One region of the Caldanaerobius fijiensis DSM 17918 genome, then DNA from elsewhere that is predicted to be linked to it. Evidence: riboswitches for the same ligand, from Rfam matches in the RefSeq annotation. Region 1 holds a riboswitch; the other holds the start of a gene.
The links. Region 1 has a riboswitch for thiamine pyrophosphate ahead of thiS (sulfur carrier protein ThiS). Riboswitches for the same ligand answer to the same signal wherever they lie in the genome.
Positions count from the first base shown of each region.

Region 1 (16,310 bases):
AAGGTCAACTACACAAAAAGCGATAGGATTAGGCCGTGAAGGAGAACGAGTGGAAAATACCCCCTTTATCTCTGGTCCAAAAGGGGTCGTAGTTTTTAGCACATCCCGTCTTCCTAAATGACACCAATAAAGAACAATCAAGTGCTTTTTATTCTTTATATCTTGAAGCCCCTCTTCAAACTCAGGGTATATCTCCAGTATCGCCTCTTTGTCTGACAGTCTTCCCTGTCTGGGAGCTTCCTCTCGTTTGGAATACTGGCTGTGTATTACACCAATAGATACAAGTTTCAAAAATATTACCCCCCTCTCTTTTAAAGTGGTATAACAACAGGTATATCGTGTATCTTTTCAACAACCACATGAATACCGTAAACTGACCCTATAATTTCTTCTGTCATCACTTCCATTCCACCATACGCGTAAATTGTGTTGTCTTTCAAAAACAGAAACTTGTCTGAAAATCTCAAAGCTAAGTTTAAATCATGTATAATTACGATAGCAGCAATATTTTGTTCTTTCACCGCCTCCCTTATTATTTTCAAAACTTCTATTTGATTTTTTAAATCCAAGTTGTTTGTAGGTTCATCTAATAGCATTAACACAGGCTGCTGTGCCATCGCCCTTGCTATAACAACTTTTTGAAGTTCTCCACCGCTTAACTCGCTTAAATAGCGAAGAGACAACTTTTCTAAATCAAATTTTTTAAGAACACTGTTTACAATCTTTATGTCTTTTTGAGTTACATCCCACTTTATATGGGGTTTTCTTCCCAAAAGCACTGCGTCAAACACAGTAAAACGCCCACTTTCATGCCTTTGAGCCACATATCCTATTTTTTTAGCTACATCTACTCTGCTCAATTTAGAAATTTCATCTTTTTCAATGTAAATGGTGCCTTTGTGAGGTTCTAAAATTTTATTAATGCACTTTAAAAGGGTAGATTTTCCTGCTCCATTGTTGCCCAAAATAGAAAGTACCTCTCCTCTTTCTAAGGTAAACGTAACATTGTTAAGAACAGGAACACTGCTATAACTAAACTCAATTCCGTTTATATTTAAAATCACCTTCTATACCCCCTAGTGAGAACGTACAAAAACACCGGGGCACCCAGAAATGAAGTAATTGCTCCCACAGGAAGTACAACAGGAGAAATTATAATTCTGCCTACTGTGTCTGAAGCTAAAAGAATGAGCCCCCCAATTACAGAAGAAGCAGGAATCAAAAATCTGTGGTCTCCTCCTATAAGCCTTCTCATTATGTGAGGGCCGACTAACCCTATAAACCCTATTATCCCCACAAACGCAACAATTACTGAAGAAATCAAAGATGCCATAAACATGCCAATTAATCTCACTCTTTCAACATCTACCCCAAGCCCTTTAGCTGTCTCTTCTCCACTGTCTAGAGCATTGTAATTCCATCTGTTAAACATAAAATATATGAGCGCAATAAAAACAACAATAGACATTATTGCTAAGTCTCTCCAAGAGGCTCGCCCTATGTCCCCAAAGGTCCAAAAAACTACTGAGGCAACTTTCACATCGTCAGCAAAATACTGTAAAATCATAGTGACGGCCGAAAACAAAGACCCAAGAGCTACACCCGCCAGTACCATCGCCTCAGGAGTTACACGGAAGGTTTTTGCCAGAATTAAAACGATTATTGTAGCCCCCATCGAACCTAAAAAAGCAAACAATACCACTAGATACGGATTATTTATAATTACAGAATCTGGATTCGTTGTGCTTCCTGCCCCAAAAACAATAATAGCCAAAGCAGCTCCAAATGCTGCCCCCTGCGAAATACCTAAAGTAAAAGGAGAGGCTAAAGGATTTCTTAAAATGCTCTGCGTTACGCAACCTGCAACAGACAAACCTATTCCAGCTATAACTGCTGACAAAACCCTTGGCATTCTAATATTCCAAATTATAATGCGAAATCGTTCTTCTCCTTTACCTAACAAAGTTTTTATAACGTCGTAAGTACTTATACCGGCTGAGCCTGCATTTGTTGCGTATATTGACAATGCTATAGTGAATAAAAAGGTTAAAAATATGATTAATGTTTTCCTTTTTATGTATTTGTTATAGCCCTCTGGAATGCTTTCTATAAATGACTGTCTCAAAGCTACATCCCCTTCATTATTATGTCCTCCACCAAAAAGGTGAAAAATATGACTATACTCTAAAATTTAATTTTTTAAAGCCACCGTATAATTCTTTCATTTTGTTGTATGCCGATTTTCCTTGTTCGCCAAAGAAAAACGTGTATATTTCATTCGCTTTTTGAACAGGGTCTATATCATTAAACTGCTCGGGATAGAGAACTTTTCCTACCCAATAGGAATCCACAAGAGCTGTATCTATATTTGTAGTGTAATTGTTGTAAGGCAAAAGTCCATAAACATTGTCGTTTTTGACTGCTTTTAAGCTTTTATAAAACTCAGGATTTTTTTGGTAATCATCTTTTACTAGCTTGAAGTTTCCTGCATCAATAAAAATTATATCAGGATTCCAAGCTAATAGCTTTTCTTTTTCAATCATGACACTCCCTTTTTGTCTTAATGTATCTGCTACATTCTTGGCGTGTACCGCCACAAAAGGAGGATAATTGCTTTGTGTGCTTTCTATTCCGTGGGCACCTTTAAATCCTAAAGCACCAATGTAGACTGTTGGTTTTTTGTCATCAGGTATATCTTTTGTCCTATCGTCTAAATCTTTTTGAATATTTTTTATATACTCTACCAACTTTCGCGTTCTATCCTCTTTCCCCATTATTTTTCCTATAACTTCTAATGACTTGTAAATATCCTCTTCAAATGTCCCAATTTTCCCATAACTCAAAACAACCACAGGAATACCTGTTTTTGCTTGCAAATCATCTGCTTTAGTCTTGTCCAAAAGATAAGTTACAAAAATGACATCAGGCTTTACCGTCACCAATTTTTCTGCATCTGGCGTAGAATCAGGTCCACCTTGCCCAATGATAGGGAGCTGCTGCAATTTGTCCTGAAAAATCATATTATACGTTCTGCCTGCTGCAAGCTTTTTATCTATGTTTTCCACTCCAGCTACTCTATATAGACCATCTACATATGTAATAAGCCTCAGCGCCCCTGGTCCTATACCTACAACTTTATTTACCGGCAATTTTACTTTCACTTGCCGATCTGCTAAATCAGTAACCATTACAGACTGAACTTGTGTTCTGGGCTGATTTGAAATCTGCGGTTGATTTTGCGTCTTATTACTGCAAGCAGTTAAAGAAATAGCAAGTATTAAAAAAATAGCAACAACCACATTAAATCTTTTTGATAACTCTAGCACAACCGTACCCCCCAATACAAATCTAAAATAACACTTTTGTTTTTGCACTATGAATACAAAAACAATTCAGTGTTACTTTTTTAAAAATTATAACACCAAAAGATAAATAAAGCAATAACAAAGTGAAAAATAATTTAAAATAACAAAAAGCAGGCAAGAAAATATTTTCTACACCTGCTTGTTTTCATAGCATACAACAATATAAATTATTCATTCACTTATCAAACGTAATCATTTACTTAACACTTATCTCAGAAGTTCCTTTCGAGCAGATCTATACAATCGTCCACATAGTCTTTATTAAATCTTTCAATCATCCCTTGATCGCAGAGAGCCGCGAGCTCTGGGTCAACGGGAAGCCTTCCAAGAAATGGGATGCCCATTTCTTCCGCTACCTTTTCTGCCTTGCTTTCGCCGAAGATATTGATATGCCTACCGCATTCAGGACATATCGCATAACTCATATTTTCAATAATACCAAGTATGGGAATATTCATGGTTTTTGCCATATTATATGCTTTTTTAACAATAAGTGCTACAAGGTCCTGCGGTGAAGACACTATAATAATTCCATCAAGTGGAATAGATTGAAATACAGTAAGAGGTACATCACCCGTTCCAGGCGGCATATCGAAAAATAGATAATCTAAATCACCCCATATAACATCTGTCCAGAACTGTTTTACTGCCCCTGCTATTAAAGGACCTCTCCATATAACTGGCATATCCTTTTTTTCAAGAAGCAAGTTTATAGACATGATTCTAATATCGTTGTGGGTCCTGGCCGGATAAATACCCAATTCACTGCTACTTACCCTGTAATTGTCAGCACCAAACATTCGAGGAATTGATGGTCCAGTGATATCTGCATCCAAAATTCCAACATCATAACCTTTTCGCCTCATCATTACAGCCAGAAGGGATGTTACAAGGGATTTACCCACTCCTCCTTTTCCACTTAATACCGCTACAGTTTTTTTGATATTACTTAGTTCATTTGTTTGGCACTTAAGATTTCCTATGCTGTCAGTACCGGCGCAGATTTCTTGATTTCCTTTCGAAATTTCTTTCATCCTCCCAGCTCCTTTTTACCGTAGTAACTTCTGTCTTTGGCTCAAACACATGCAATTATTGCGGAATATTACGGGCAATAGCTCATATATTTCAAAAAAATAATAGCACTGTTTTAAGGCAGGTTATTTCTCCTGCCTTAAAACAGCGATATGTTATTCGTCATCCTTGCCAAGTGCTTTTAATCGTTCTTTTATTTCCTGGAGCTGATTTTCCAAAAATTTTGCCTGCTCAGTCAGAAATTCTTTTTCATTGATTTGAGGTGCATAGACTTGTCCATATACAGGATAACCATAACGAGCCCAACCGGGAACTCCCGTATAGTAGTATCTCCATCTAAAACCACGACCTCTACCGAAACCTCTGTAATAGCCAATGCCTGGATTCATAAATCCCGGTACAGTAAAGCCTGCACAGAAACCAGCAGCTCTACCTGTCATCGGTCCCAATCCCAGTGGGCCTGTACCGTCTCCTCTTGGCATGCTACTCCACCTCCTTATTAGCCTATGCTCATAATATATTATATAATTGTTTTGGGCATATGTCAATTTTTATTTGTGCTATTTTTCAATACCTCTTTGCACCTTTTACATATACCAGAAAACATGATATCTACATCGTAAACATCAAAACCATTTATATTTTCTAATATTTTAGTTAAATGCAAATACTCTAATGCCACTCTACTTTCATCCACATCTATAATGTCGCGACATTTAATGCAACGAAAATGAATGTGTAATGGTTTCTTTCCAAATATTTTTAATTCATAATAATTTTCTCCTTCTATTGCTATCTCTTTTACTATACCTAAATCGTTGAATAACTTCATGGTTCTATAAACTGTAGCTAAACCAATATTATTTTGCTTTAGCTTTTCGTATATTTCCTTTGCATTTAAATGTTTATCAGCATTAAATAGTTCTTTAAGGATAATTCTTTTTTGCTTTGTGAATTTATATCCATTTTTCTCTAATAATTTCTTTATAAAGAAAATCTCGTCTTCAAAATTTTTTGCTTTTTTGTTTTCTTTAATCCCCGCATCGTCCTTCATAGCGATGTTCCTTACATATACTCCCTGTCGATTTTAATTCATCCTTTAAATACTGCTGTATCACGTCATCACAGATACCCGACACGCCAACTATAACCTCTATACCGTTTTCTGCAAAAAGCTTTTGCGCAGAATCGCCCATTCCACCTGCTATAATCACATTCACTCCTAAATCTTTTAGAAACTGTGGCAAGTATCCAGGCCTATGTCCTGGATTTTCTATAAAATTTTTAGTGATTATCTGTTTACCCTCTATCTCATAGATAGTAAACCCTTCACAATGTCCAAAATGCTGGCTTACAAAGTTACCATCACTGGCAATCGCTATTTTCATCTTTTAATCCCTCCAAACATGATTTATAAATTTTCTATATAACTTTTGATGTCATCCCACATCTGCCTTATAGCCTTATTTGCCCTGCTATCCTCATAATAAATGATAGGTTTTAATTCATTTATAGATTTCATAACCGTATCATCATAAGGCACTTTTCCTGCTACATAAATATTATTATCCCGGCAATAGGCTTGTATTTCCTCTGTCACTTTCTCATTGATATCGTACTTGTTTATACATACCATTACTGGAATGCCAAAGTGGCTGCACAGTTGCATAACCCTCACAAAATCCTCAAAACCTGATTGAGTTGGCTCAGTGACGATCAACACCACATCACTTCCCGTGACGGAAGATATCACCGGACAGCCTATACCAGGTGAACCGTCTATTATCGTGATAGTATTTTCATGTGAAAACTTTCTTCCGTTCTGACGTAATACAGTGATGAGTTTTCCTGAACCATCACTGCCCACTTCCATCTGTGCCCTGGAGATTATTCCTTTATGAGTTTTTGTGATATAAATGTCAGCACTTTTTTCTTCCTTTAATTGAATTGCTTTTTGAGGGCAAACCAGTGTACACGCTCCGCATCCTTCGCATTTATAAAAGTTGACTGTATTATTTTTAATGGCGTCAAATCTACAGACTTTCTCGCATTCACCACAGTTGGTACAAAAATTTTTATTTATTACGGCTTTTTTATTGCCATAAAAATATTCTTTTTTTATATCTGTTCCATCATAAAATAAATACATATTCGGAGCATCCACATCACAATCCACCTTTACTACGTTACCAGCCAATTCTGCAAGGGCAATAGCTATAGTTGTTTTACCAGTCCCTCCTTTGCCACTTATAACTGTTAGCTCCAAAGGAATACCTCCTTTATTTTTTGCGCAATCTCTTCAAATATTTTCCTGTATTCTGACAACTCTATAAGCATTTTACCTGAAGAATATGCCTCCGCTGCATCCTTTCCGTAAGGTATAACGCCAATGACATTAATTTTTTCCTGCTGGCAAAATTCCTGAATCATGTCATTACCTTTACTGTATTTATTAATTATAACGCCATAGGGTAAGTTAAGGCTTCGCACCAGTTTTAACGCCATCTTTAAATCGTGTAAACCGAAAGCCGATGGCTCCGTTACCAGCAAAGCTGCATCCACATATTGGAGTGTATTTACAACATTGCAGGACGTCCCTGGAGCACAGTCGACAAGATTAATCCCATCAGGTAGATTTCCCAATAGCTGCTTTATAACAGGTACTGCCATTGGCTCTCCTACATTTAAAACCCCTCTTTTGCAGACGATACTATCATATTTTCCTTCTTCTATAACACCTATTGCTCTTTTTTTATAAGATATGGCGCCATACTTGCACACAATACCGCAGGCATGGCATCCGTGACAGAGTTTTTCAAAGAGCATTATCTCCGTTTTCGTTCTGAACAATGCATGATACTGGCATACTTTTGCACATTCCCCACACAATGTACATTTGTCTTTGTCTACAAAAGGATAATCTACCATAACCTCTTCACTATGAACCAGGTTTGGCCGTAAAAAGATAAAGCCGTTAGGTTCTTCCACATCCCCATCAATATAATTTGCATTCATCACCACAGAGAGATTAGTGGACACAGTAGTCTTGCCTGTTCCTCCCTTGCCACTTAAGACACCTATGTTCAATTCCATCCCCCTTTGTAACCTGCTCCATGCCCCATTCCCATCCCGCCATGGCTGGGACCAGCTTCAACTATTTCTTCTAATTTACCTTCTTTAAATAGCTGTATGGCCAGCTCTACTTTTATACTTCCACACCTGTAAACCCTGATACCAGAATTTTTTAAAAGCTTGTATGCATTAGGTCCTGCATTACCTGTGATAACCACATCCACATCTTCATCAATCAGCTGCTGTGCTGCAGCGATCCCTGCACCGCCACCAGAAGCCTGGCCCCGATTTTCGATGGCCTTTGTTGAATTATTTGCAGTATCGTAGATTATAAAATAACTGCATCTACCAAACCGGGTATCCATTAAACTGCTTAGCTCTCTACCGGTTGAAGAAATCCCAATTTTCATCTATTACACCCCCTCAATTATTATTGGCATATGCTACTAATAATATACCACTAAATCTTGTAAATGTCAAATGCCCATTAAATTTATTAACAGCATGTCTACTCCTTACAAAAGTTTAACGAAGTACGTCAAATACTTGAAGCAAATAAAATTGAATATAAATAGAGACAAGCCTTCCTTATGTGGCTTGCCTCTTTTTGGGTTTAGATAAATGCTATTCCCTCTCACACTTATAATACAATCTCATCCTTTGAATTTTTCACAGCACAAAGATTTCCACACATTGAACAGGTATCATTTGGAAAGCTGCTCCTATACTCCTTTGCCTTTTCAGGATCAATAGAAAGATTCAAAATCCTATCCCAATCAAGGTCACACCTTGCAATTGATATCGCTATATCCTTTTCAAGCGGTCTTTTGAAGCCTTTTGCAATATTTGCACTGTGGGCCGCAATCTTAAAGGCTATAATTCCCTCTTTTACATCCTCCACAGAGGGCAGCCTTAAATGCTCTGCGGGTGTGACATAACACAAAAAATCTGCACCATTTAGCGCTGCAATCAAAGCCCCCATCGCACCTGAGATGTGATCATATCCTGCAGCAATATCAGTTGTAAGCGGTCCTAAAACATAAAATGGCGCTTCATGACAAAGCCTTTTTTGAATCATCATGTTAGCTGCGATCTCATTTGCCCTCATATGACCAGGGCCTTCAATCATAACCTGGACATCCTCAGCCCAGGCGCGGCGTGTCAGTTCACCTAAATTGATTAATTCTTCTATTTGAAGCGCATCTGTAGCATCTGCCACAGCACCTGGCCTTAGACTATCACCAAGGCTTAGTGTAACATCATGCTTTTTACATATTTTTAATATATCATCAAAATATTCATAAAGTGGATTTTCCTTATTGTTTGCCATCATCCATTTGTATAAAAGCGCTCCACCTCTTGACACAATCTTTAAAATCCTCTGGTTATTTTCAAACCTTTCTAATGTCCTTCTTGTAATCCCTGCATGGATTGTAAAAAAGTCAACCCCTTCTTCTGCCTGCCTCTCTATCTCTTCGATGAACTCTTTTGCCGATGCCTTAGTAAAATCTTGATGCTTTGATGCAACCTGATAAACAGGCACTGTACCAACTATAAAATCGTATTCATTCAACAGCCTTTTCCTAAAAGTTGATGCCTCAACTCCGCTTGATAAATCCATCACAGACTCAACATCAAACTTCTTTGCAACCTCTAATTTTTGAATCTCATAATCAAAGCTAGGACAGCTCTCAGATACACCAATGTTGACGTTTATTTTTACATATGTCCCTTGGCCAATCGCAAAGTATCTATCTCTTTTTCTGTTCTTATTTGCTGGAATTACAATCTTACCCTCAGCAACTTTTTGTAAAAATTCTTTTTTATCTATCTCTTCGGTTTGAATTGCAAGCTCCATCTCTCGTGTAAATATTCCCTCTTTTGCATAGCTCATCTGTGTTTTCATATTTTTTCACTCCTTTTGATTTATTTTAAAACATCTAAATATTTTTACTTTTAGTTCTCATTATATCCTGAAGCCTTCTAATTTTGTCCTTAATATCATCTGCTCCAACAATCTCTGTCACAAGAGCTACACATTTTGCTCCCATATCCAGTACCTCAACAATGTTATTCTCTTTTATACCACCTATAGCAACAAAGGGAATTTTAGAATTTTGAGCACACCACTTGACAATATCAAGTCCAATAGGTGGCAGTGGATTATCCTTTGTAAAACTTTGGAATATTGGTCCAACTCCGATATAGTCTGCACCGCAGTTTTCTGCTTCTTTTATCTGGTCTTTTGTATGAGCTGTAACCCCTATGATATATTCATCGCCAAGAAGCTTTCCAACCTCTTTTAGAGGAAAATCATTCTGTCCTATGTGAACACCATCTGCCTCTACCATCAAGCAAAGGTCTATATGATCGTTCACTATTAAAAGAGCGCCATATTCACGAGTTAGCCTACGAATCTCTGAGCACTCATAGTATTTCTCTTTTAGAGTTTTATACTTTTCCCTATACTGGATTATCTTTATACCTGATTCAAGCATATCCCTTACAACCTCAAGATTACTTCTGCCTTTTGAAAATTTCTCTGCTGTGATTCCGTAAATATTATAATCCTGAAAAAGTTTGAGTTTTTCATTCTTTCTCAAGCTTATTCACCATCCTTAAAATCTCATCTGCCTGTATTGCAGCAACTGCCGTTACCTTTGGCGCATAAGGCCTTTTTTCTTTTATTGAGGTGCAAAAATCGCCAACTATAGAAAAATCCTTGCCGCGCTTTATTTTAATATTTTCACAATCGCCAAAGCCTGCAACACCAGATGCTGCCACAATCTTTTTGCCCTCAAATAAGCTCATAACCTACACCTTTTACCCAGTTTGTGAACTCAGCTCTTAAGCCCTTTTTAGCTATGGTGTTCACCATTTCAAAAACAGATCGTGCATCATCTATCTCAAACTGGCCATGTTCATCCTCTTTTTTAACCGCATACCCTCCAACCGTCGTTTTAGAACCTGCAGACATTTTTGTGATACAAATATCCATTAAAGCATCACGCAAAGCTGCTCTTTCCCTGGTTGAAATGACAATTCCAACTCTTGGCAGATATATCCTTGAAACAAGTAAAAACTTAATGTATTCTTTATCTGATACAATATAGCTTGGTTTAAAACCAACATTGGCATCTCTAAATCTTGGAAAAGATATAGAAATCTCAGCCTTTGGGAACCTGTTCATCAGGTATTCAGCGTGCAAAATTGCACAGTAAGCATCTTTTTTCGGGTTTGAAAGACCCAACAGAGGCCCGACACAAGCCTCATGGAAACCCGCATTAAGAGCTCTTTCAGGTGTGTATAATCTAAACTCATAATCCTTTTTTGGCCCAAATAAATGAAGTTTTTCATAGTCTTCTTTTTGATATGTTTCTTGATAAATTGTTATCCCAACAACCCCTAATCGACTTAGTTCTTCATACTCCTTTTCCAAAAGCGGGTATACCTCAATTGAAACCTCTGAAAAATACTTTAATGCAAGGTTGCAAGCCTCTTTTATGTATTCAAAAGACGAGTTTGTCCTATCCTCACCTGTAAGGATTATTATAGAGTCAAGACCTTCGTCTTTCATCTTCTTCATTTCGTTCTGCATCTCTTGAAACGTCAACTTTTCTCGTGGATACTTTTTAAGGCAAGAAAAACCGCAATACAGGCATCCATTTTCACAATAATTTGCTATATACAAAGGTGCGTAGAGCAAAATAACCTTACCAAAATTGGCTTCTGTAAGCCTTTTGGCTTTTTGCGCCATAAATCTGATCAACTTTTCATCCTCAACATTTAAAAGTTTTACTAAATCAAGCCTATCCAAATACTCTTTTGATAAAATATCCATCACTTCCGAAAAGGTTGGCTCATAATTTTCATACTCAGAATAAATTTTTAGGCATTCTTGAAGATATTCAATCACATTCAACACCTCTTATAAAATCATCAAGTGGTGACGACGCTTGAGCATACTCATATTCCTTTAAAGTCCCAATTTCAAATGCCGATCTTCCTGCTTCCACCGCCTTTGAAAACGCAATAGCCATTTTTAGAGGATCTGAAGAGGTCGCAATTGCTGTGTTTATCAAAACTGCATCAGCTCCCAGTTCCATTGCTTGTGCTGCGTGTGATGGTCTTCCTATGCCAGCATCGATTATAACAGGGACTTTGACCTCGTTTATTATAGGCTTTAGCAAAACCTCACAACCAATTCCTTTGTTCGTGCCAATGGGGGAACCCAGCGGCATCACCGCCTCAACACCAATCTGCTCAAGTTCTTTTGCTATGTTTAAGTCTGGATAAATATATGGAAATACCTTAAACCCCTCTTTTACAAGTATTTCGCATGCCTTTAATGTTTCGTAATTATCAGGTAAAAGGTATTTTGTATCCTTTTCAATCTCCACCTTCACCCAATCAGACGATGTCAGCTCCCTTCCTATCTGAGCAATCTTTACAGCTTCTTTATGATTCATAGCACCTGAAGTATTTACCATGATTATGGCATCTTTTGGTATGTACTCCAATACATTTTTCGTATGCTTTGTGTTGGGTCCTATCCTTCTTACAGCAACCGCAAAAACCTCAATCCCTGCTTCATAATACATCTTTTCAATGAGTGAATAATCTGGAAGCTTCCCTGTCCCAACAAAAAGTCTCGATTTTAAAATTTTCCCATCTATTTCAAACATATCCTTTCACCTCTTTACATTATTACCTTTAGTTTTATTAACCGCCACCAACAAAGCTGACAATCTCAACATGGTCCCCTTCTTTTAGGTAAAAGTCCTCCAAATTCTCTCTTTTTACAATATCATCATTTACCAACACTACACATGAATTTTGATTAATGTTCAAAGCAATCAAAAGCTCTTTTACAGTCCCATTAAAATTCATATCTTTGTCATTAACCTTTATCAATCCACATCACCTCCAAAAAGTCAAAATGAAAAAACCGCCCTTGCCGGCGGCCTTATTTATTCTTGGCTTTTACTTTAGCCAAATCTTACATCTAGCAAAAAAGCCTTTAATGCCGGATTGCTTGCATTAAAGGCTTGATTCTCTTTCTCCTCCCTTCGCCGGCATTACCCGGATCAGGTTCAAAGGGTCAAGGCACAGGGATATCTTTAAGTGCCTACTCTCAGCCGAGCTTTTCCCTCTCAGCTCCCCTTAAAACCGATATTCAATTTTTGTCTTTATTATCTTTAATATAACAATAATCAAAGACAGTGTCAAGAGTTTGTATTACATATAAGTCCTGATGATTGAAGCTTCTTAGGTAAATTGTGGTAAAATATCAATATGATTCCTAATCATATCGTGCAATGCTTTTTTTGCTTTTTCTTTATCCGGTATAGCAAAATCCAGCTCTATTACCTCTTCAGCCAGTTTTATGTCGCCAAAGACCGCAGCCTTGGCTGATAACTCATGAACATCAGATATGATATTCAGGGTTTGGGTCAATCTCTGTGGCAATGGAGGTATCTTTTGCCCAATAACATCACCATCTATCACATCCACTGGTACCTCTACTATTCTGCCATCAGGTATGCCCTCAATAAATCCTTTGTTCGGAAGATTTATCATATCATGGTGTTTGTTTCTCTTCTTAAATATATCAACAGCCAAATCAACAGGATGTTCCCAGCTCAGCATCTTAAATGCTACATCATAAGGAACTTTTCCTTCAGCAACATCTTTTAAATTCTTCAGGGCCTCTGCCCTTTCCCTCTCATCTCCATGATACGGCGGTTTTGTCGCGTATTCAATATCGCTGTCATAAGGCAAATATTCGCCGTGATGATCAACGCTTCCCATTGGCACAAGTCCATATTCCTTTAGCCACTTCCTCATCACTTTGAATTCTCTTCCTTCTCTTGTTGCAATAGCATTTATCACCTCGTCGTAAAGGTCTTTTCCCGTGTTCTTTTCTTTAATTGAAACAAGCCAGGCAAAATGATTAAGGCCTGCCGTTACGACATCCAAATCCTCTTTATTTCTATTGATAAGTGACGCAAGCCATTTGTAACCATCTGGTGCACTCCATGCTATGTTGCAAAATCCATAAGCCTTTATTTTTGTGTACTCATTTACAGCTGTAACGACTCTTGGCATTGGATTGGCTACATCAAGAAACAGGGCATGGGGACAATACTTTTCCATGTCTTTAGCAATATCCATCGCCAGTGTTACTGCCCTAAAAGTATTGACAAGGCCTCCAAGCCCTCCGCATTCCCGTGCCTGATCATTAAGCCATATTTTTTCAGTACTTCATAATCCATAAGCCATCGTTTTATCCCTTGTATTGCAGCAGAGGATATAACAAAATCAGCTCCTTCCAGTGCCTCTTCTCTTCTTGTGGTCGATGTGATTTTGATGCTTACATTATTTTCTCTCGCTATTCTCTTCCCTACCGATGCCATAAGGTCAACCAGTTCCTTATTGATATCCACCAGAGCCAATTCGCAGTCATCAAGTCTATTTTTTATTATAGCATCCTTTAAAACTGTGGGCCCAAATACAAAGCTTCCAGCTCCAATGACGGTGATCTTCATACATATCCTCCCTTCTTCTCTTAAGTCCATAAATAGCCCATGTCTTTTTATATGCTACTCCAATAGTTCTCTATATAGTCTCATTAAATTTTCATTTACAGAATTTATGTTTTTGACAATATCATTTAAATTCTTCGCCGCTTTATTTTTGCCCATAAACTCCTGCAGCTTATTTAGCACCTTCTCGCTTCTTAATCTCATCTCCTCTACTTTATTCTCAATTTCTACGCTCAATTGTTCTATATCGTCAAGTTCTACGCTGACAAGTATATCTTTCTGGAAATCATAGGTATCGTATCTCGATGGTATTATCGTCTCTATGCCCAGTTCACTTTTGATTTTATCAGATAAAACCGCCTGAGCTTCATCTTCCCCGTGTACAATAAATATCTTCTTCGGCTTATCAGAAAATGCAGAAAGCCAATCCATTATTCCTTTCTGATCAGCATGTCCGGAAAAACTCTCAATATACTCTATGTCCGCTTTTACCATAATATCTTCACCGAATATTTTTACGTTCTTTTCACCTTCCAATAGCTTTCTTCCAAGGGTACCCTTTGCCTGATATCCCACAAACAATATCGTGTTCTCTGGCTTCCATAAATTATGTTTTAAATGGTGCTTAATACGCCCCGCCTCGCACATTCCACTGGCAGATATTATTATAACAGGCGTTTTAATATCGTTTAAAGCCTTTGATTCTTCGGTACTATGAGTAAAATGCAGGTTTGGAAAGTCAAGTGGATAATCCCCTCTTTTAATGTATTCCTGGGCTTCACTATCAAAGTAGTCAAGATGATCTTTAAATACATTTGTAACAGATACAGCAAGGGGGCTGTCCACATAAACAGGGACATTGTTTATAAATTCTATCTCTTTTTGATACTTTCCACTATTTTTATGGATCTCATAAAGGAGTTCTTGCGTCCTGCCAACAGCAAAAGAAGGTATTATGACATTTCCCCCTCGTTTTATGGTGCGAATAATAATCTCCATAAGTCTTTTGGACCTATCTTCGATATTTTCATGAAGTCTATCACCGTATGTAGATTCACATATAACATAATCCGCGTCTTTTATGAGTGACGGTTCTCTCAATATAGGCGTACCCTTGTTGCCGAGGTCACCAGAAAATACGATTTTAATATCATTGCCGTTTTCACTTATCCATACCTCAATAATCGATGAACCAAGCATGTGCCCCGCGTCATTAAACTTAAACTTAACATCCGATGACGGTTGAATCAATTCATCGTAATCAACCCCGTAGAAAATGCTCAAAGAATCTTTTGCCTCATCCGCCGTGTAAAGCGGCTCTCTTAAGGGTTTACCTGCCCTTTGCCTCTTCCTATTCTTCCATTCATTTTCCATCTCTTGTATGTGCCCGCTGTCCGGAAGCATGTACTTGCATAAATCCACTGTGCCTTTTGTAGCATAAATCCTTTTCCTGTACCCTCTTTTATATAGCAGAGGAATCCTTCCACTGTGGTCTATATGTGCATGAGTCAGAAGAATAAAATCTATATCTTTTACATCAAAAGCAAAGTCCTGATAATTTAGCTCTTCTTCAACTTCACCGCCTTGAAACATTCCACAGTCCACAAGAAATTTTGTCTTACTGGTCTCAATCAGATAACATGAACCTGTAACTTCTTTTGCTGCTCCCAAAAAAGTTATTTTCATAATGCTTTCACCGTAAATATCCCCCGAACTTATTCAGAGAAAGAAACGGTACTCACCTGCCTTCCCTTATTTTTACCTTTTTTCACAATAGAATCTTTATATCAATTATACCAGTGAACCTACTCCATCCTATAGAGGATGGAGCTTCCTACTTCATTGACCGTTGCCTGCTGTTGTTCACAACAGGTCTTCCACGATCTCCACAGGCGTAACTTCGGGAGGAACCTTCCCTACGAAAAAATAATTGCCCTATGCTGCTATACCCAGTTGCCTTAATCCTTCATGAAGTATGTTTATCGCTGCATTTACATCTCTGTCTATTTCTAATCCACATTCACATCTGTGTATCCTTACCGATAAATCTTTTTCTACTATCCTTCCGCATCTTGAGCATCTTTGTGATGTATATGCAGCATTTATTTTTATGAATATTTTCCCTTCTCTTTCCGCTTTATACTCCAAATATTTATCCAACATTCCCCACCCTGCATTCGCTATTGATTTTGCAAGTTTATGATTTTTCATCATACTTTTCACTTGCAAATCCTCAACGCATATGATGTCATTGTTTTTTACTATGTTATAGCTTATCTTGTGCAGATAGTCCCTT
Region 1 covers NZ_FQVH01000032.1:51-16,360, reverse strand. The annotation lists gene tsaA (tRNA (N6-threonylcarbamoyladenosine(37)-N6)-methyltransferase TrmO) at 1-291, opposite strand, end outside; gene BUB87_RS11090 (ABC transporter ATP-binding protein) at 312-1,064, opposite strand; gene BUB87_RS11085 (FecCD family ABC transporter permease) at 1,061-2,125, opposite strand; gene BUB87_RS11080 (iron ABC transporter substrate-binding protein) at 2,178-3,326, opposite strand; gene BUB87_RS11075 (Mrp/NBP35 family ATP-binding protein) at 3,578-4,399, opposite strand; gene BUB87_RS11070 (DUF5320 domain-containing protein) at 4,553-4,879, opposite strand; gene BUB87_RS11065 (Fur family transcriptional regulator) at 4,942-5,451, opposite strand; gene BUB87_RS11060 (NifB/NifX family molybdenum-iron cluster-binding protein) at 5,429-5,785, opposite strand; gene BUB87_RS11055 (ATP-binding protein) at 5,809-6,663, opposite strand; gene BUB87_RS11050 (nucleotide-binding protein) at 6,654-7,490, opposite strand; gene BUB87_RS11045 (NifB/NifX family molybdenum-iron cluster-binding protein) at 7,481-7,879, opposite strand; gene thiC (phosphomethylpyrimidine synthase ThiC) at 8,110-9,375, opposite strand; gene thiE (thiamine phosphate synthase) at 9,410-10,072, opposite strand; gene BUB87_RS11030 (ubiquitin-activating E1 family protein) at 10,059-10,280, opposite strand; gene thiH (2-iminoacetate synthase ThiH) at 10,267-11,385, opposite strand; gene BUB87_RS11020 (thiazole synthase) at 11,378-12,154, opposite strand; gene thiS (sulfur carrier protein ThiS) at 12,192-12,383, opposite strand; TPP riboswitch at 12,517-12,643, opposite strand; gene BUB87_RS11010 (family 4 glycosyl hydrolase) at 12,738-13,577, opposite strand; partial or broken gene BUB87_RS11005 (family 4 glycosyl hydrolase) at 13,569-14,017, opposite strand; gene BUB87_RS11000 (MBL fold metallo-hydrolase RNA specificity domain-containing protein) at 14,072-15,700, opposite strand; partial or broken gene BUB87_RS10995 (RNA-guided endonuclease InsQ/TnpB family protein) at 15,950-16,310, opposite strand, start outside.

Region 2 (16,310 bases), on a different contig from region 1:
CTTTCTGCACCTTCGTTTAAGTTTATGCCGTTTTCAGTTATACCGTCATAACACCCACCGGTATCTTCATCAATGAGCTTTACCTTGAGAGAATTTTCTCCATGGTACCAGTTAAAGGTTTGAATGCCCATATTTAAAAAGTATTTATCATTGAATATTTTAAATGCGTTAAAATACATCAATGCGGTTTCGCTGGCTTCAATGGGCTGTTCGTCAAAATCTGCAGGTTTACTGCCTTTTTTATACCATCCCTTACATCCTACAGGCTTGAAGTAGCCGTTTCTAAAATAGATATCTTCTAAAAACTTTAAGCTCTCCTGAGCTACATTTAAATATTTTTCCTCTTCAAATATGTTATAGGCTTCAAACAGCGCCCATGGGAATACTGAATTTCCGTAGGTTACTATATCCTCATACCAGTACCAGCCTTCGTCTTTGTTTTCTTTATATTTATCTACTAACCTATCAGCTAAAAGTTTCATCAATTCCTTTATATCCCATGTTTTAATTGAAAATACCTCTCCCATATTTTCATTGTTGTTGTCAACTGTACTCTCTTTAATGTATAAATCTACGTAACTTAAGCCAATAAGGGTATAAGCCATTCCTCTCACGTATTTTAAATCCCGTATATCGGGTAATGCCCTTATCATCATGTGACCGCATGTATTTTTTATCCCCCAAGGTATATTTTTATCAGCCAGGGTATATCCTATGGCCCATATAGCCCTTCCAAAGCAATCTTCTGTGCCTTCTTTATCTTTAAAGTTTCTCTCATAGTCCATGAAATTTCTGAATTTACCATTTTCGTTTTGAGCGTGAAGTAAAAAGGACATGTACCTGTAGATTAGATCCAGATATTTTTTATCTTTGTAGTTTTCATACAGGGCCACGGCAACTATCAGGGCCCTGGCATTATCATCTGTGGTATACCCTTCTTTAAGGTTTGGCACTGAATATTTAGAATGCTGATAAATCCCTACGTTATCTGTCAAATTAAAAAGGTGATTGGTATTTAGAGTTGTGGAATTCATCAAGCAACACCTACCTTTTTTGAGCTATTTATTATTGCCGCGAAAAGGTCGATGTACCGCTTTGCCACATTTTCCCATGTCATATTTTTTCCGAAGTTCAATGTTTTCTCTTCCATTTTCTTTTTTTCTTCAGGGTTATCAAGTACATATAATATACACTTTGCTAAAGAGTCTGGATTCATAAAATCAGCCAACATTCCTCTGCCATCTGCCAGCATCTCTTCGGCGTACTTATAAGGGGTAGATACCACCACCCTGCCATATCCAACAGCATAAGCCAGTGTTCCGCTTACAGCCTGTTCTTTACCTAAATAAGGTGTCATATATATATCTGAAAGCTGGAGATACTCTATTATTTCATCTTTGGTTAGATATCTATTTACGAATTTTACGTTATTCTCTAAGCCCAGGCTTTTCACCAGTTCAATTAATTTTTCCCTGTAACTTTCGCCATATTCTCTTTTTATGTTGGGATGGGTTTGCCCCAGGATTAAATAGAGCACATCATTGTATTTTTGAGCCACTTTTTGTATTGCCTGAATCCCATACTCCAGCCCTTTTCCGGGGCTTATCAATCCGAAAGTGCTTATCACGGGTCTTCCACTGTACCCGTATTTTTCTTTTAACTTTTCTCTTGGCACTACATCTTTATACGGGACACCATGGTGTATTACCTCTATTTTGCTTCTATCTATACCATAAATCGTGGTCAACAATTCTACCGTGTTATGAGCCATTGTAACAACTTTTGCACTCTTTTTGCCAATTGCCATCAATATTTCTTTCTGCTTTTCAAAAAAAGGATTTGACAGTACTGTGTGCAAACATGTAATGACAGGTATTTTGATGTTTTCAAGCAAGTCCAGAAGGTATTCGCCGCAATTTCCGCCAAAAATCCCGTATTCGTGTTCTATCACTAAAATGTCTACATCGGAATCGTTGAGTTTGCGGGCCAACTGGATATAGTCGCCTCTGCTGTGCTGGTTGATTTCATAAAACACTTCTTCTTGATAATCATAGTGGTTGTCATTTATAGCGATCACATTTATATTAAAGCCAGAATTGATTTTTTTCAAAGCTCTTACTAGATCCTGAGAAAATGTAGCTATACCGCATTCCCTAGGTGGATATGTGGTAAGAAAAGCAATTTTAGCGCATTTACCAATATTCCGTACCATAACACATCTGGTTTAAATAAGAACCAGGAGTCCCTCCTTTCAGATTGGAATTTAAATTGTGCTTTTTAGAGTAATTGCTGTTATATAAGCTGCAGTCCTTCTGTGTAGACGTCATTGATGTAAGCGGTATGGGAAATACGACTGTTTGAGTCTATGCAGCAATCTGAAACTACCACAGTGTTTATCAGCTCTGCGCCGTCATTTACGATAACATTATCCCACAATATGCTGCCAATGATTCTGCTGTTTTTGCTTATGAGGTTATTTTCACCTATGACAGAATAAGGACCTACCCTTGCGCCGGCCTCTATCACCGTATTTTTGCCTATATATACAGGACCTATAATTTCTGCTTCAGGGTGAATTTTTACGCCTTCTGCTACAATCACATTGTCACTATCCTCTGATTTACCATCAAACCGACAGAAATCGCACCTTCTACTCAATATATCCTTGTGGGCCTTTGTATATTTCTCCACTGTCCCTATGTCCAGCCAGTACCCATAAAACTGATAAGCGGCCAGCCTGTATCCTTTTTGTAAAAGAGTCGGATAGATATCTTTTTCCAAGGAAATGGCTTTTTTAGCCGGGATTTCGTCAAATATTTCCGGCTGAAAAACATACACGCCAGCATTTATCCAGCTGGAACTGGATTCACCGGGTCTGGGTTTTTCTTTAAAAGATTTTATGTAATTGTCATCATCAAATTCTATGACGCCATACTGAGATGGGTTATCTACCTCTGTCATAGCGATGGTCGCAAGGGCGTCTTTGCTCCTGTGGTATTCTATTAATTCCCGGTAATTGATATCACTGACTATATCAGAATTTAAAACGACAAAAGTATCGTCAAAGAACTTTTCTGCGTTTTTTATTGCACCACCGGTACCTAACGGCGATATTTCGGAGACATAGTGGATTTTTACGCCTAACTCCTGTCCATCTTTGAAATAATTTTTAATATGCTGGGACTTATAAAACGTGCTTATAATTACCTCATCGATACCATTGGATTTTAAATTCATTATAACCCTTTCAAGAAGAGGTCTACCCATGATGGGCACTATTGGCTTAGGCAATTTATAAGTAAGTGGCTGCAACCTTGTACCTTTACCTCCTGCAAGAAGAAGTGCCTTTACCATATGCAACCCCCTCCTCTTTTTATTTAATTGAATTTATATAAATGATATAAATGGCGCACACAGATTATAAAGAGATATGGATATTAGAAACAGTATAAAATCGGCTAATAATGAGTATTAGCACCCAAAACTGATGAGTGCTAACAAGTTTATTTTATATAAAATTATACGATTTGTCAATATATTTTGTGATTTTTTGTTGTTATTCTATGATATTGTCATATTAAAAGTATTCTGTAATAATGTCAGTATGAGAAAGGAACGATATTGTATGACAAAAAGAGAAGTACAAAAATTAATCGTTATCAATAAAACCATTGATGGAATATTGACTATCAGGGAAGCTGCGCAGGCTTTGAACCTAAGCGAACGTCAAATCTTTCTTTGGTTTTAATTTAAACTTAAGGGTTTAATACCAACAACAGCATCGGCTGACCATTTATCTTTCTGTATCTTTCCTTCCGCGAAATTGTAAGTAAATTGGTGATACAGTGAGTAAAAGTGAGGAAAAGAGAGAAAATTAACAATAAAATGATATAATCGCTAAATATGGACTATTTTTGGTATTTTAGAGTATTGAAGAAAAATAAAAAAAAATTATAATTGAGGCGAAAATTAATATATAGTAACGTTTAAAATATGAAAAAGAAAGAAGGTTAATTCTTCTGATGTTGGATGAAGAATCAATTAGGTATAAAATATTAGACCATATTAGTTGGGTTATTAATAATGAGGAAGTTATTTTATTAGATAATAAAAGAGGTATTTTTTTTGGTTTAGATGAGGTGGCTTCAAGAATATGGATACTTATTTCTGAAGGCAAGATGGTTAGAGAAATTATAGACACACTTATGGAAGAATATGATGTGGAAATATCTAGATTAGAAAGTGATGTGAAAAATTTAATCGATGAGTTGATTTTGAATAATTTTATAAAAAGTGATGGGTTTAAAAATTAAAAAAGTGCTGAGGTTAGCTTTTGAAGCAAATAATAACATAAAAAAATAAAACAATATAGGTGGAGAGTGAATTGAAAATAGGTAAATGTATTCAATTTGTCAAGATATATATTTATTTTATAGTGATTAAAATTTTGTTATATATTTTTGGTTTACGAAGAATATTGAATTTTTTAAAGAGGATGAAAGCAAGGACTTATTTAAAGAATCGACCAGCAAATGAAAAAAACTCTTTAGATGTATTATATATCAAACAGCAAATTGATAATGTAAATATTTTTCAAATATATTCAGCTGAATGTTTGGAACAATCTTTGATATTGTTTTATTTATTGTTAAAGAAGAATATTTATAATGCTAAATTAAAGATTGGAGTATGTAAATATCCGTTTTCCGCTCATGCTTGGGTGGAATATAATGGTATTGTATTAAGCAATATAGAATTTAATAAGAAAGATTATTCAGTTATAGAGGAGATTTGAGGGAATGTAATATGAACGAAATAGTAGGAATTTTAAATAGGAAAGATATAGCGAAAAACCTTGAATTAAATAACATAATATATAAGTGGGTAAACGATAAATCTATTCAACTTATTTTATCAGAAAAGTTAAATAGCGAAAAAAGTGCAATATTTTATAAGGAAATTAAACAAAATAATGTAAATATGATAAGTGTACATAGAGAAGATAATTATTTAATTGTAGGCAATGGGCAAGTAAATAATATTAATGAAATAGCTAGAAAAGTAAATAAGATTAATATAACGAATGTAAATGAAGTATTATTGTTAGCTTATAAAAAGTTTGGTATTGATTTTGTAAAGGAAATTAATGGAGAATTTGTTTTTATTATTTGGGATGGAAATAAAAAACAACTAATATGCGTTAGAGATTCTATAGGTATTAAGTCATTATTTTATAGCATTTATAATAATGTAGTAGTATTAGCGACTAACTTAAGTAATATATTAAAATATAATTTAGTAAGAAGTGATTTGGATGATGTATATTTTTCAGAATATTTGACGTTTGGCCTTTTTGAACAACACCTTACTCCGTATAAAAATATTAAGCGTTTAATGCCTGGTAGTATATTAATTATAAACGATGAAAATGCTAAATTAGTAAATTATTGGAATATCTCAAATATAAAAAAGGTAAATTATAAAAACGAGGATGACTATTTTGAGCATTTTAAAAGCTTATTAATGGAATCAGTTTATAGAAATTTTAACATTAGTAACAATGTTTTAATAGAATTGAGTGGAGGATTAGATTCATCTTCTATTGTATGTTTAGTTAGAGAGCTAGTAGAGAAGAGAAGGGATTTAAAAAATAAAATTAATACATTTACTATTGATTATGGTTCATTATTAGTTGAAGAAGACGACATGCCTTTTGCAAAGAGTGTTATAAATAGTAATCCAAATTTTAATCCTATTATTGTAGATGGAAGGGAATTTTGGTTTTTAAAAAATTTAGGCCAAATAGAGGGGGAAGATAAATTATTTTATGACGAACCTAATATGAATATTCTAATACATGACCAAAATAAATTTATGCTCAATATAATTGAAAAATATAATATAGATACTATTATAAGTGGAGAAGGTGGAGATCATTTATTATCATGGAATAATTATTATTTAGCTGATTATTTACGTCAAGGATCCTTAATTAAGGTGTTAATTGAATCTCTTAAATGGAGTAGACAGTTAAAATGTCCAGTATTTAAGGTAATAAAGGAAAATTGTTTATTACCTATATTAAAAAGAAATGTTTGTTTGTTTAACAGTACTGTTCCACCTTGGGTTAGTAAAAAATTGATAATGTTTACTAATTTGAATGAGAGAATAGAAAAGTATTACAGAACAATAAAAGTGGATACAATTACTGATAGTTATCAAATAAGTATAATGAATAATATTCATGAAATATTAGACGGAAATGTATTTGCTAAATTAGTTGAAATAAAGTATCCATTTTTATACCTACCTTTAATAGAATTTATATTTGGAATTCCAATAGATAAAAAAATACGTGCAGGGGAATTAAATAAATATATTTTGAGATATTCATTAAAAGGTATCTTACCAGAAGATGTTCTTAACAGAAAAAATAAAGCGGGTGGTGAACGGCGATTTTATATAGGCCTAAAAAAAGAGTGGCCTTGGCTCGAACAAATTATTAATAATTCAATTATAATTAATGAATTAAAATTTATTGATAAGGAAAAATTTTTGCAGATTTTGAACTATGCAAAACAAGGATATGTAAAAGATCCATATTTGTTTTCGATTGGTCGTACTTTATCGGCGGAAATATGGTTAAGATATTTTAAAAATTAATTTTGCTTATAAACTGCAAACATGACAGGATTGATTGTTAAATTAAAATATTATAATTAAAAAAAATTAATAGTATTTGGAAGGGAGGTAGTTAGGATGCTTCGCATTACTAAAAAACAATATTCCAAACCATCAATTATTAAATATGGTTCAGCAATAAGAATTATAAAAGGTAGCGGTGGTTCAAAATATGAATCATATGCTTCTCATGCTAGATCATAAGGAATTTTTTTGATATTTATTTATGATCCTAGTCATGTTTGCAGTTTTTTAATCTTTAAATAATTGCAAAATAAATAAATAACAGCGAAAATACTAATATGGGGATAAAATAAAGTATTTATAAGAGTCAAAATATCGAGGTAATTACATAATAAAAAGAGTATGCTTTAAAAAGCAAGCTAATAAACCTACCTAATTGTTAAAAAATGTCGGGCGTGTCAAATCAAAAGATAACATTTGTTAGTCTAAAAGTTGTTTTAAAGATAAAGAATTGTCCACATCCCGACATTGGCTGTAATAATTAACCCTGTGCTATGTTATACATGCAATTAAAATACCTGCTTTTAAAGTTATTCACAGACATAAAATCTTTAAGTTATCGATAGATTTTTCAATGACCATTTGCTTTTTATAGAGTTTATACCATTTTTTAGAATTTCATAGCACTATAGAGTTGCTTCTATGTTTAACACGAAAATAGATTTTCATTCCTGGTTGTGTTTGCTCAAACATGGCTGTTTAACAGAAAGATATTAGATAAATTATCAAAAGTGTCAAAGTAAACGTCGCCTAAAAAGTACCTGTAGAAAAAATGAGGGTTATTTAAAGGAACTATTAAGAGCGAGTACTGAAGTTCCAGATTCATACAAGGTTTTAGATTCAGCGGCGGTGGAAGGAATATTTTGACGTCAAGAGAATCATTGTAGAAGCTTATATGTTGGACAACGCTAAGCTGTTAATAATAACAGCGGTTTTAATGGAATAGAAAATATCCGTTTATGTGAAAGAATTTGACATCGAGGTTAGAGGAAGCAGACTTAGGTATTTTATTACAGGCATGGGAATGAGGATTAAAATCGGGATTGGGTTTAGAAAATTTTTTAACATTGCGATATAGAGAATCAAATATTTTGGGATTATTCTCCTTGACATAAAGCTCGAAGCTAATAGTATCGCCGATTAGGATATTAGAGAGAGTAAAACTGATAGTACGGTATATATTCGGTAATATTAACGAGATTATAGAAGAAAGATTAAAGGTCATGAAAAAATAGAGATTTAAATCTAGAGAATTGAGAAGGGTCGGGTACCGCGGGAAAACTGCAAAGTTCTCTTAATTCTTTAGAGAGTTAAAAATTGTGAACAAGCAACTGAGGAGTATGGGTAGAAAGAATTTTTTGAACGATGGCACAAATCATAGATTCAAAGCTAAAATCCCTATAACGATCGATAAAAAAGTAATAATGGTTGTAGAAAGAAGAAAGGATAGGTTCAGAGAAATCAACGAAAGCATCAAAGAGTTTGATTAAACTTAGCTTTATCATCTCATATGGTGTAGATTAAACAAAAGTGGGGAAATTCTTTGAATATATATTGCGAAAATTCTATTGTTTTAGAATTTTGTGGAGTTCACAATAAACTATATAAGAATTTTATGTGGAGGGATTAAATGAAATTTAATAAAAAAAGTATTATTTTTGAAGTATTGGCCGTATTAATAGGTTTGATTGGAATGATGTCCTCATGGCTTTTGTATCCGTGGGCATTTAAAATCCTTATTGATAGCTTTGAAAATAATAAAATTGATATAAGTTTGTATAAAGTTATTATCTTGCTTTTTATAGGAAGAGTTTTAGGTGAAATTTTTATAAATTTATCTTCATATTTGTATACGCAGGTTAAACAGAATATTATTGTTGATTTTCGGAACAGGATTTATTCTCACGTTTGCTCTGTACCTATACACAAACTCAAAAGGATGCAGATAGGTGACATAATGTCATGCCTTACAAACGATATTCCTGTGTATGCCGAAAAATATGAAGCCGTCGGTGAAATGATTGTAGATATAATATTGTTTTTTACAACGATTGTAATTATAAAAGTTATAAATGTAAAACTATTATGGCTCGTACCTGCGTTTTGCATCGTTTTTACTCTTCTACCGTACTATTTATCGAAAAGATTAAGAGAAATAAGTACTAAATTACAGGATAAAATATCCAATTACAATTCTACATTACAGGAGAGCTTAGTGGCAGCAAGGGAGATAAAAGCATTAAACGCTTGTGATTTGGTAAATGATCGGTTAAAAAATATTATTGAAGATATAAAGCACAAGTCGCTTAAAGAAAAATTTGTTTCTCTGGAAAGTTCTTCTGGTCCTTATTTATTTTTTTATGTATTAGAGGCTTTAGCATTTTTAATATCGGTTTTCGAGATACAAAGAGGAAGGTTAGAGCCAGGTACAGCAGTAGCGTCGATCATGTATATAGGGAATATAATAGTGCCTTTGCAGAATTTTGGAAACCTATTTGCCAGTATACGAACTAGTGATGGAGCATGGGATAGAATAAAGAATTTAAATATAATCGAAGAAGAAAAAGAAGAAAAAAAATTGAAAGTGTTAAAAAATATAAAAGGAAATATTTTCTTTAAAAATGTATCTTTTCAGTACCCTGGCTCAGAGTTCAGGTTAGAGGGTATAGATTTAGAAATAAAAGCAAAAAGTAAGACGGCATTGGTTGGTTTGAGCGGAGCTGGCAAGAGCACTATAGCAGATTTGTTATTAAAATTTTATAAGCCTAATAGAGGGCATATATACATAGACGGGATAGATATAAGTGAAATAAAAGACAATTCGTTGAGGGATCATATAGGAGTGGTGTTTCAAGAGCCCTTTTTGTTCAAGGCGAGTATAAAAGAGAATATAAGGTTTGGGAAATGGGATGCTACTGATGAAGAAGTAATAGAGGCAGCGAAGAGAGCTAATGCCCATGATTTTATAATAAAAATGCCTGATGGTTATGAAACGGAACTGGGAGAGATGGGAACAGGTTTATCAGGTGGTCAAAAGCAGAGAATTGCAATAGCCCGAGTACTGTTAAGAAATCCAGAGATATTGATATTTGACGAGGCCACATCATGGTTAGATAAAGAAGCTTCCAGAAGATTTGTAGAAGAGATAGATAAATTAGCAATGGACAAAACGGTGATAATAATAACCCATGATCTTGGGATGGTAACCAATGCGGACCAGATAGTAGTGCTTGAGAGAGGCAAGATAGTAGAAAAAGGTATACACCATGAACTTATGGAGCAAAAAGGATTGTATTATAAGTTGTTTATAAATCAGGAAAGGGAGGACGGTGAAAGTTAAATTGAGAATTGGAATAGATGTGTTTTGCGGATTTGACATTTTATCAAAAGAAAATGGGAATAGTGGAATATTAACATATGCACAACGGCTTATCTATTCTTTATTAGCTATTAACGAGGAAGAGAAAAATGATATAATCCTTTTTCAGAAAAAAGGTTGTACGTCAGTTCATGGTAAAAATGTTTACATGCGCTTTGTTTCTACAAAGGAAGTATTGAACCCAAGAAGTGCAGAATGGGAGAGATGTTATTTAGCTTAAGCTGTTAATAAAGAAAACATAGATTGTTTTTTTTCACCAAATTTTGTTTTACCAGCAAATATTTCAAGTCCTGGGATAGTAATGATACATGATATTTATTATTATTTTGATCCGTATGATTATGAAGAAAGCAAGTATTATTATTTAAAAAAATGGGTTCCAATATCAGCTAAAGAAGCTGCTAAAATAATAACGGGATCTTATGCATCTAAAAGTGATATTATTAAATATCTTGAAGTACCCGAAAATAAAGTAGAAGTGACTTATTTAGCTCCAGGTGATGAATTTTCTGCAATTAATAAGGAAAAGGCAAAAAGTCATGTAAGAGATAAATATGGTATCAATGAGCCATTTATACTTTACGTAGGGAGTGCTAAGAGACGAAAAAATATAAATAACCTTATAATGGCATATTTAATTTCAAAGAATAAGTATCATTTAAAACACAAACTTGTAATGGTGAGTGAATATATAAATCAAATTGAAGAAAAACGCGTACTATTAGAAAGGCTAGGGATAAAAATTGGATATGATTTAATTTGTATTAATGATTTAACAGAAAAAGAACTTGTTTTCTTATACAATGCTGCAGATTTATTTGTTTTTCCATCATTATACGAAGGTTTTGGTTTGGTTATAATAGAAGCTATGGCTTGTGGATTGCCGGTTTTAACCTCTAACAGAGGGGCTACTTCAGAAATTGCAGGTGATGCAGCGGTGCTTGTAAATCCTTTAAATCCTGAGGAAATCGCATATAAAATGGCAGAAATATTAACAAACAAAGAGCTTATAAACATTTTGAGAGAAAAAAGTTTAAAAAGAGCAGCTCAGTTTTCATGGAGGAAAACAGCTAAACAGACAATGGATATATTTAAAGCGACATGTCATAACTAATTACTTGGATTTGATTTAAAATTGTGATATACTAAAGCAAAACACATAATATGGCACAGGGGATTGCAGTGAAGTTATGTAAAAATTAAATAGAATGGATGCTAGGGGAGCTTCGTATGAGGCTGAGAGGGGATTAGTTCCCGACCCTTGGAACCTGTCAGGATAATGCCTGCGTAGGGAAGCATCAAAGTGTTTGAATAAAATACTTTGATTTTACGAAAATGCCCACCCATGCAGGTGGGCTTAATTTATGCGGAGGTGGTATTATGAAACTGGCACTTACTATTGCTGGCTCTGATTCGGGTGGCGGAGCGGGTATACAGGCTGATTTAAAAACTTATTCGGCTCATGGAGTTTACGGCATGAGTGTCATCACATCTATTACAGCGCAGAATACCACGGGTGTTCTCGGGATAGAAGATATAAGCCCGGAGATGGTATTTCTGCAGATGAAAGCGGTCTTTGAAGATTTGTATCCTGATGCTGTGAAAATAGGCATGGTATCCAGTGAAGGTATCATCAAAGCCGTTGCTGAAGGCTTAAAGACTTATAAGCCTGATAAGGTTGTGCTGGATCCGGTGATGATTTCAAAAAGTGGAAGTCACTTATTAAAACCGGAAGCTATGGAGGCTTTAAAGCGAGAGCTTATCCCATTAAGCCTTGTGGTGACACCTAACCTTATGGAGGCGGGAGCATTAAGCGGCATGGAGATTGAAAACAAAGAAGACATGAAAGAGGCTGCCAGGAGGATACTGGACCTTGGAGCCAGGACGGTGGTGGTAAAGGGTGGGCACCTCACCGGCGATGCTTTGGATGTCTTTTATGATGGGAAGGAATTTTATGAGATTACATCAGAGAGGATTGATACGGAAAACACCCATGGCACCGGATGTACATTTTCCTCAGCCATTGCTGCTAATCTGGCTTTAGGATATGACCTGCTGGAGTCTATAAAAAGAGCAAAGCATTACATCACAGGTGCTATAAAAAACTCGCTGGATATAGGACATGGGGTAGGCCCTACCAATCATTTTTGGAACCTTCGCATAGGAGGAGATGCCCGTGAACGTTAAGATCTCTAATCGAAGCATGTTTTTGCTTTGGTTTGGAGCAGCTGTTTCTATGGCTGAGATAATGACCGGGGCTTTATATGCTCCCATGGGATTTAAAAAAGGTGTACTAGCCATCCTGTTGGGTCACATCCTTGGAAATACCTTTCTTGTGCTGACTGGTATAATAGGCTTTAGAGAAAGGGCTAGTTCCATGGAATCTACCCGCTACACCTTCGGAGTATACGGTTCTTATTTGTTTTCGCTACTCAATATCCTTCAACTTATAGGATGGACTGCTGTGATGATTATTGTGGCCGGGCGTTCAATGAATACCATATCTATAAAGTTGTGGGGATTTGATAACTTCTACGTCTGGGCAATGATTACAGGGTTTCTGGTTATATTGTGGTTATATTCTGGTAATAGAGGTTTTAATGAGATAAACAACACTGCAGTGGTATTGCTATTTGTTTTGACCATCGTTATGAGCTTTCTGGTGTTTAGAGGGGGTATACCAGCTAAAGTTAGTGGTGGCATGAGTTTTGGGCAGGGATTTGAGCTGGCGGTAGTGATGCCTTTATCGTGGCTTCCACTGGTATCTGATTACACTAGGGCAGCGGAATCAGAAAAGGGTTCAGCTATTGCAACATGGTTTGGTTACTTTATAGGAAGTGCGTGGATGTATATTATAGGATTGGGTACAGCTCTCGCATTCAAAAGCAGTGATCCAACGGAGATAATGTTGAAAGCGGGCTTGGGGATTTATGCCCTGCTAATAGTCGTTATGTCTACGGTTACCACTACATTTTTAGATGTGTATTCTTCTGCCATGTCGTTTTTGAACATAAAGAAAGGGGACGAAAAGCTGGTATCTGTGATTATGGGCGCTATTGGCACAATAGTGGCCCTCGTATTTCCCATGGAGCAGTATGAAAACTTCCTTTACGCTATAGGTTCGGTATTTGCACCACTTTTTGCAGTGTTGGTGATTGGCTATTTTATTTTTAAAGAGGATAAAAGCAAGCAATTATTTAATGTTAAAGCTTTGGTTTCATGGGGTATAGGCGTGGTGCTTTATTATGTCCTCCTGAGGTATAACACGGTTATAGGGGTCACGTTACCCGATGTGATCCTTACAGGGATTGTATATCTGATCGCCCATAAGATTGGTATAGCATTTGGTCGGCAGGCTTCATAAAAATCACAATGAAAGGGGTATACACATGGATTTGAGGCTCTATGCTGTGACAGACCGCTCATATCTAAAAGGTATAGACCTTGTATCAGCGGTAGAGCTTGCGATAAGAGGCGGTGCTACTATAATACAATTGAGGGAAAAAGAGATATCAAGTAAAGAGTTTTATGAGCTGGCACTTAAGGTTAAGGAAGTTACAAAGCATAATAACATCCCCCTCATAATCAATGACAGAGTGGATATAGCCCTGGCAGTGGATGCTGATGGCGTCCATGTAGGGCAGGAGGACCTTCCTGCAGAGGTGGTAAGAAGGCTCATTGGACCTGATAAGATACTGGGTGTATCCGCCAGTACTGTGGAAGAGGCTGTAAAAGCGGAAAGGGATGGAGCAGATTATCTGGGTGTAGGGGCTGTATATACCACCCTAACAAAACCAGAGGCTGACGCCATAGGTATAGAAGGTTTGCAAAAAATCAAGGAAGCCGTAAGTATTCCTGTGGTGGCTATAGGAGGGATAACTCAAGAAAATGCATACGAAATCATGCTAAAATCGGAGGTAGATGGTATCTCATCGGTTTCGGCTGTATTTTCCGGAGATGTAGAAGAAAATTCTAGACGACTCTTGCAGACTATAGAAAAAGCGATAAGTGACAGGAGGAATTTGAAATGGTAGAAGGTTTATTGACAATTTTGAGGGATAAAAAGCCGTTAATTCATCATATAACCAATATGGTTACCATTAACGATTGTGCCAACGTAACCCTGGCCATAGGGGCCCTACCGGTGATGGCCCATGCTCTAGAAGAGGTGGAGGAAATGGCAGGTGCGGCCCAGGCCCTGGTTTTAAATATCGGCACTCTCACAAAGGAACAGGTAGATGCCATGGTAAAAGCAGGAAAGGCCGCTAATTCATTGGGTATACCCGTCATATTGGATCCTGTGGGCGCTGGAGCCACATCTATGAGGACGCAGAGCGCTAAAAGAATACTGGAGGAAGTCAGAGTATCTGTCATCAAGGGAAATAGCGCGGAGATATCCATTCTTGCCGGTAAGGGCGGAAGAATAAGGGGAGTGGAGTCTGCAGGAGGCGTAGATGATATCCTCAGCGCTGCCAGAGATATGGCAAAAAAATATAAGACGGTGGTGGCAGTATCAGGAGCAACCGATATAATTACCGATGGAAATAGAGTGGCTTATGTGGACAACGGCCATCCTATGATGGGTACCATCACCGGTACAGGCTGTATGCTCACGTCGGTAGTGGGGAGTTTCTGCGGTGCCAATGAGGACAGCTTTGAGGCAACAGTAGCGGCGTTTGTCTCCTTTGGACTGGCTGGTGAGCTGGCCGCATCTAAGGATGAGGTTAAAGGCCCAGGTAGCTTTAAGATGGCGTTCTTTGATGAGATATATAACCTTACAGAAGAAAAGATAAGGAAAGGGATGAAAGCAAGATATGAATAGGGTACAGCGCATGGTCCTGATGGCCCTCATCGTTGCCATAGGCACATTTACGGCCCAGTATACATGGTTTAGCGTAGGCGTAGCCAAAGCTGCCCCTGTTCAACACGCCATCAATGTCATCTCAGCAGTTCTCTTTGGCCCCTGGGGAGCTCTGGAAGTGGCCTTTGTTATAGGACTTTTGAGGAATCTCCTGGGAGTTGGTTCGCTGCTGGCTTTTCCTGGAGGCATGGTTGGAGCTTTCCTCGCAGGGTACCTCTATAGGCTTACGGGTAAACTCTATTTTGCACCTATAGGAGAGGTTATAGGTACAGGCATTATAGGTGCTTTACTTTCTTACCCTATAGCTAAATATATCCTCGGGAGCTCTGGCGCAGCCTTTATGTTTGTTGCTCCCTTTTCCCTTTCCAGTGGAATAGGGGCAATAATAGGCTATACGGTGATATTGGCCTTGGCAAGTCGTATCTCGGTATTGGCTCAGGATAAATGATGTGAATAGATAGGTTGCTTCCGAAAAAGCTTAAAAGCATCGGAGCAACCTATTTTGTATTTAAGTAATTTTGTGTGCGTTTTTGTATATTTATGGTATAATTATATGAGAAAAATTAATTAACTAAATTAAGTGAAGATGTTACAAACGTGTTATCGATAGAGGGGAAGGAGGTTGTTTAGGAAAATGAATGATTTTATACCAGATTATATGAATATCGTAAATGCTGCAAAAAATCGGAGAACAGCTCGAATGCCTCTTTACGAGCATATAATATCTGAAAGCATTATGGAACAGGTATTGAATAAGAAATTTGCAGATCTATACAACGGTGATCTGGAAGATAGGAAGGAATTTTTCAGGAATTATGTGGAGTTCTTCAAAAGGATGGAATATGATACAGTAAGCTTTGAGAGATGTATTGGGCCTGCCATGCCTGGAAGTGGTGCATTAGGAGGACATAAGCCTGGTGTTATAAAGACGAGGGAGGATTTTGAAAAATATCCCTGGGACTCTATACCCCAAAGATATTTTCAGATGTATGATGAAGATTTTCGCCTGTTGGGGGAAGTGATGCCAGAAGGAATGAAGGCTATAGGCGGTCCGGGTAACGGTGTGTTTGAGCTGATGCAGGATATAGTGGGATATATGGATTTATGTTATATATCTGTAGATGATCCTCAGCTTTACAGAGATCTATTTGCTAAAGTTGGGGATGTGATGTATAAGATATGGAATATCTTTTTACAAAAGTATGGAGAAATATATGCAGTATGCAGGTTTGGCGACGATCTAGGCTTTAAGACCAACACCCTTATATCGGCAGAGGACATAAGGGAAAATGTGATACCTCAGTATGCCAGGATAGTAGAGTTGGTACATTTGTATGGAAAACCTTTTTTGTTGCATTCATGTGG
Region 2 covers NZ_FQVH01000009.1:44,558-60,867, forward strand. The annotation lists gene BUB87_RS05520 (glycosyltransferase) at 1-1,034, opposite strand, end outside; gene BUB87_RS05525 (glycosyltransferase family 4 protein) at 1,034-2,212, opposite strand; gene BUB87_RS05530 (nucleotidyltransferase family protein) at 2,293-3,354, opposite strand; gene BUB87_RS05535 (PqqD family protein) at 4,023-4,313, shown strand; gene BUB87_RS05540 (lasso peptide biosynthesis B2 protein) at 4,373-4,795, shown strand; gene BUB87_RS05545 (asparagine synthetase B family protein) at 4,807-6,663, shown strand; gene BUB87_RS14870 (hypothetical protein) at 6,760-6,885, shown strand; gene BUB87_RS14355 (hypothetical protein) at 8,025-8,195, shown strand; gene BUB87_RS05550 (ABC transporter ATP-binding protein) at 8,336-10,045, shown strand; gene BUB87_RS05555 (hypothetical protein) at 10,035-10,304, shown strand; gene BUB87_RS05560 (glycosyltransferase family 4 protein) at 10,386-11,198, shown strand; TPP riboswitch at 11,292-11,395, shown strand; gene thiD (bifunctional hydroxymethylpyrimidine kinase/phosphomethylpyrimidine kinase) at 11,465-12,271, shown strand; gene cytX (putative hydroxymethylpyrimidine transporter CytX) at 12,261-13,448, shown strand; gene thiE (thiamine phosphate synthase) at 13,474-14,118, shown strand; gene thiM (hydroxyethylthiazole kinase) at 14,112-14,906, shown strand; gene thiW (energy coupling factor transporter S component ThiW) at 14,899-15,393, shown strand; gene BUB87_RS05590 (uroporphyrinogen decarboxylase family protein) at 15,568-16,310, shown strand, end outside.
Region 2: linked by a shared signal. The riboswitch ahead of thiD (bifunctional hydroxymethylpyrimidine kinase/phosphomethylpyrimidine kinase) and the one ahead of thiS (sulfur carrier protein ThiS) in region 1 are both predicted to bind thiamine pyrophosphate.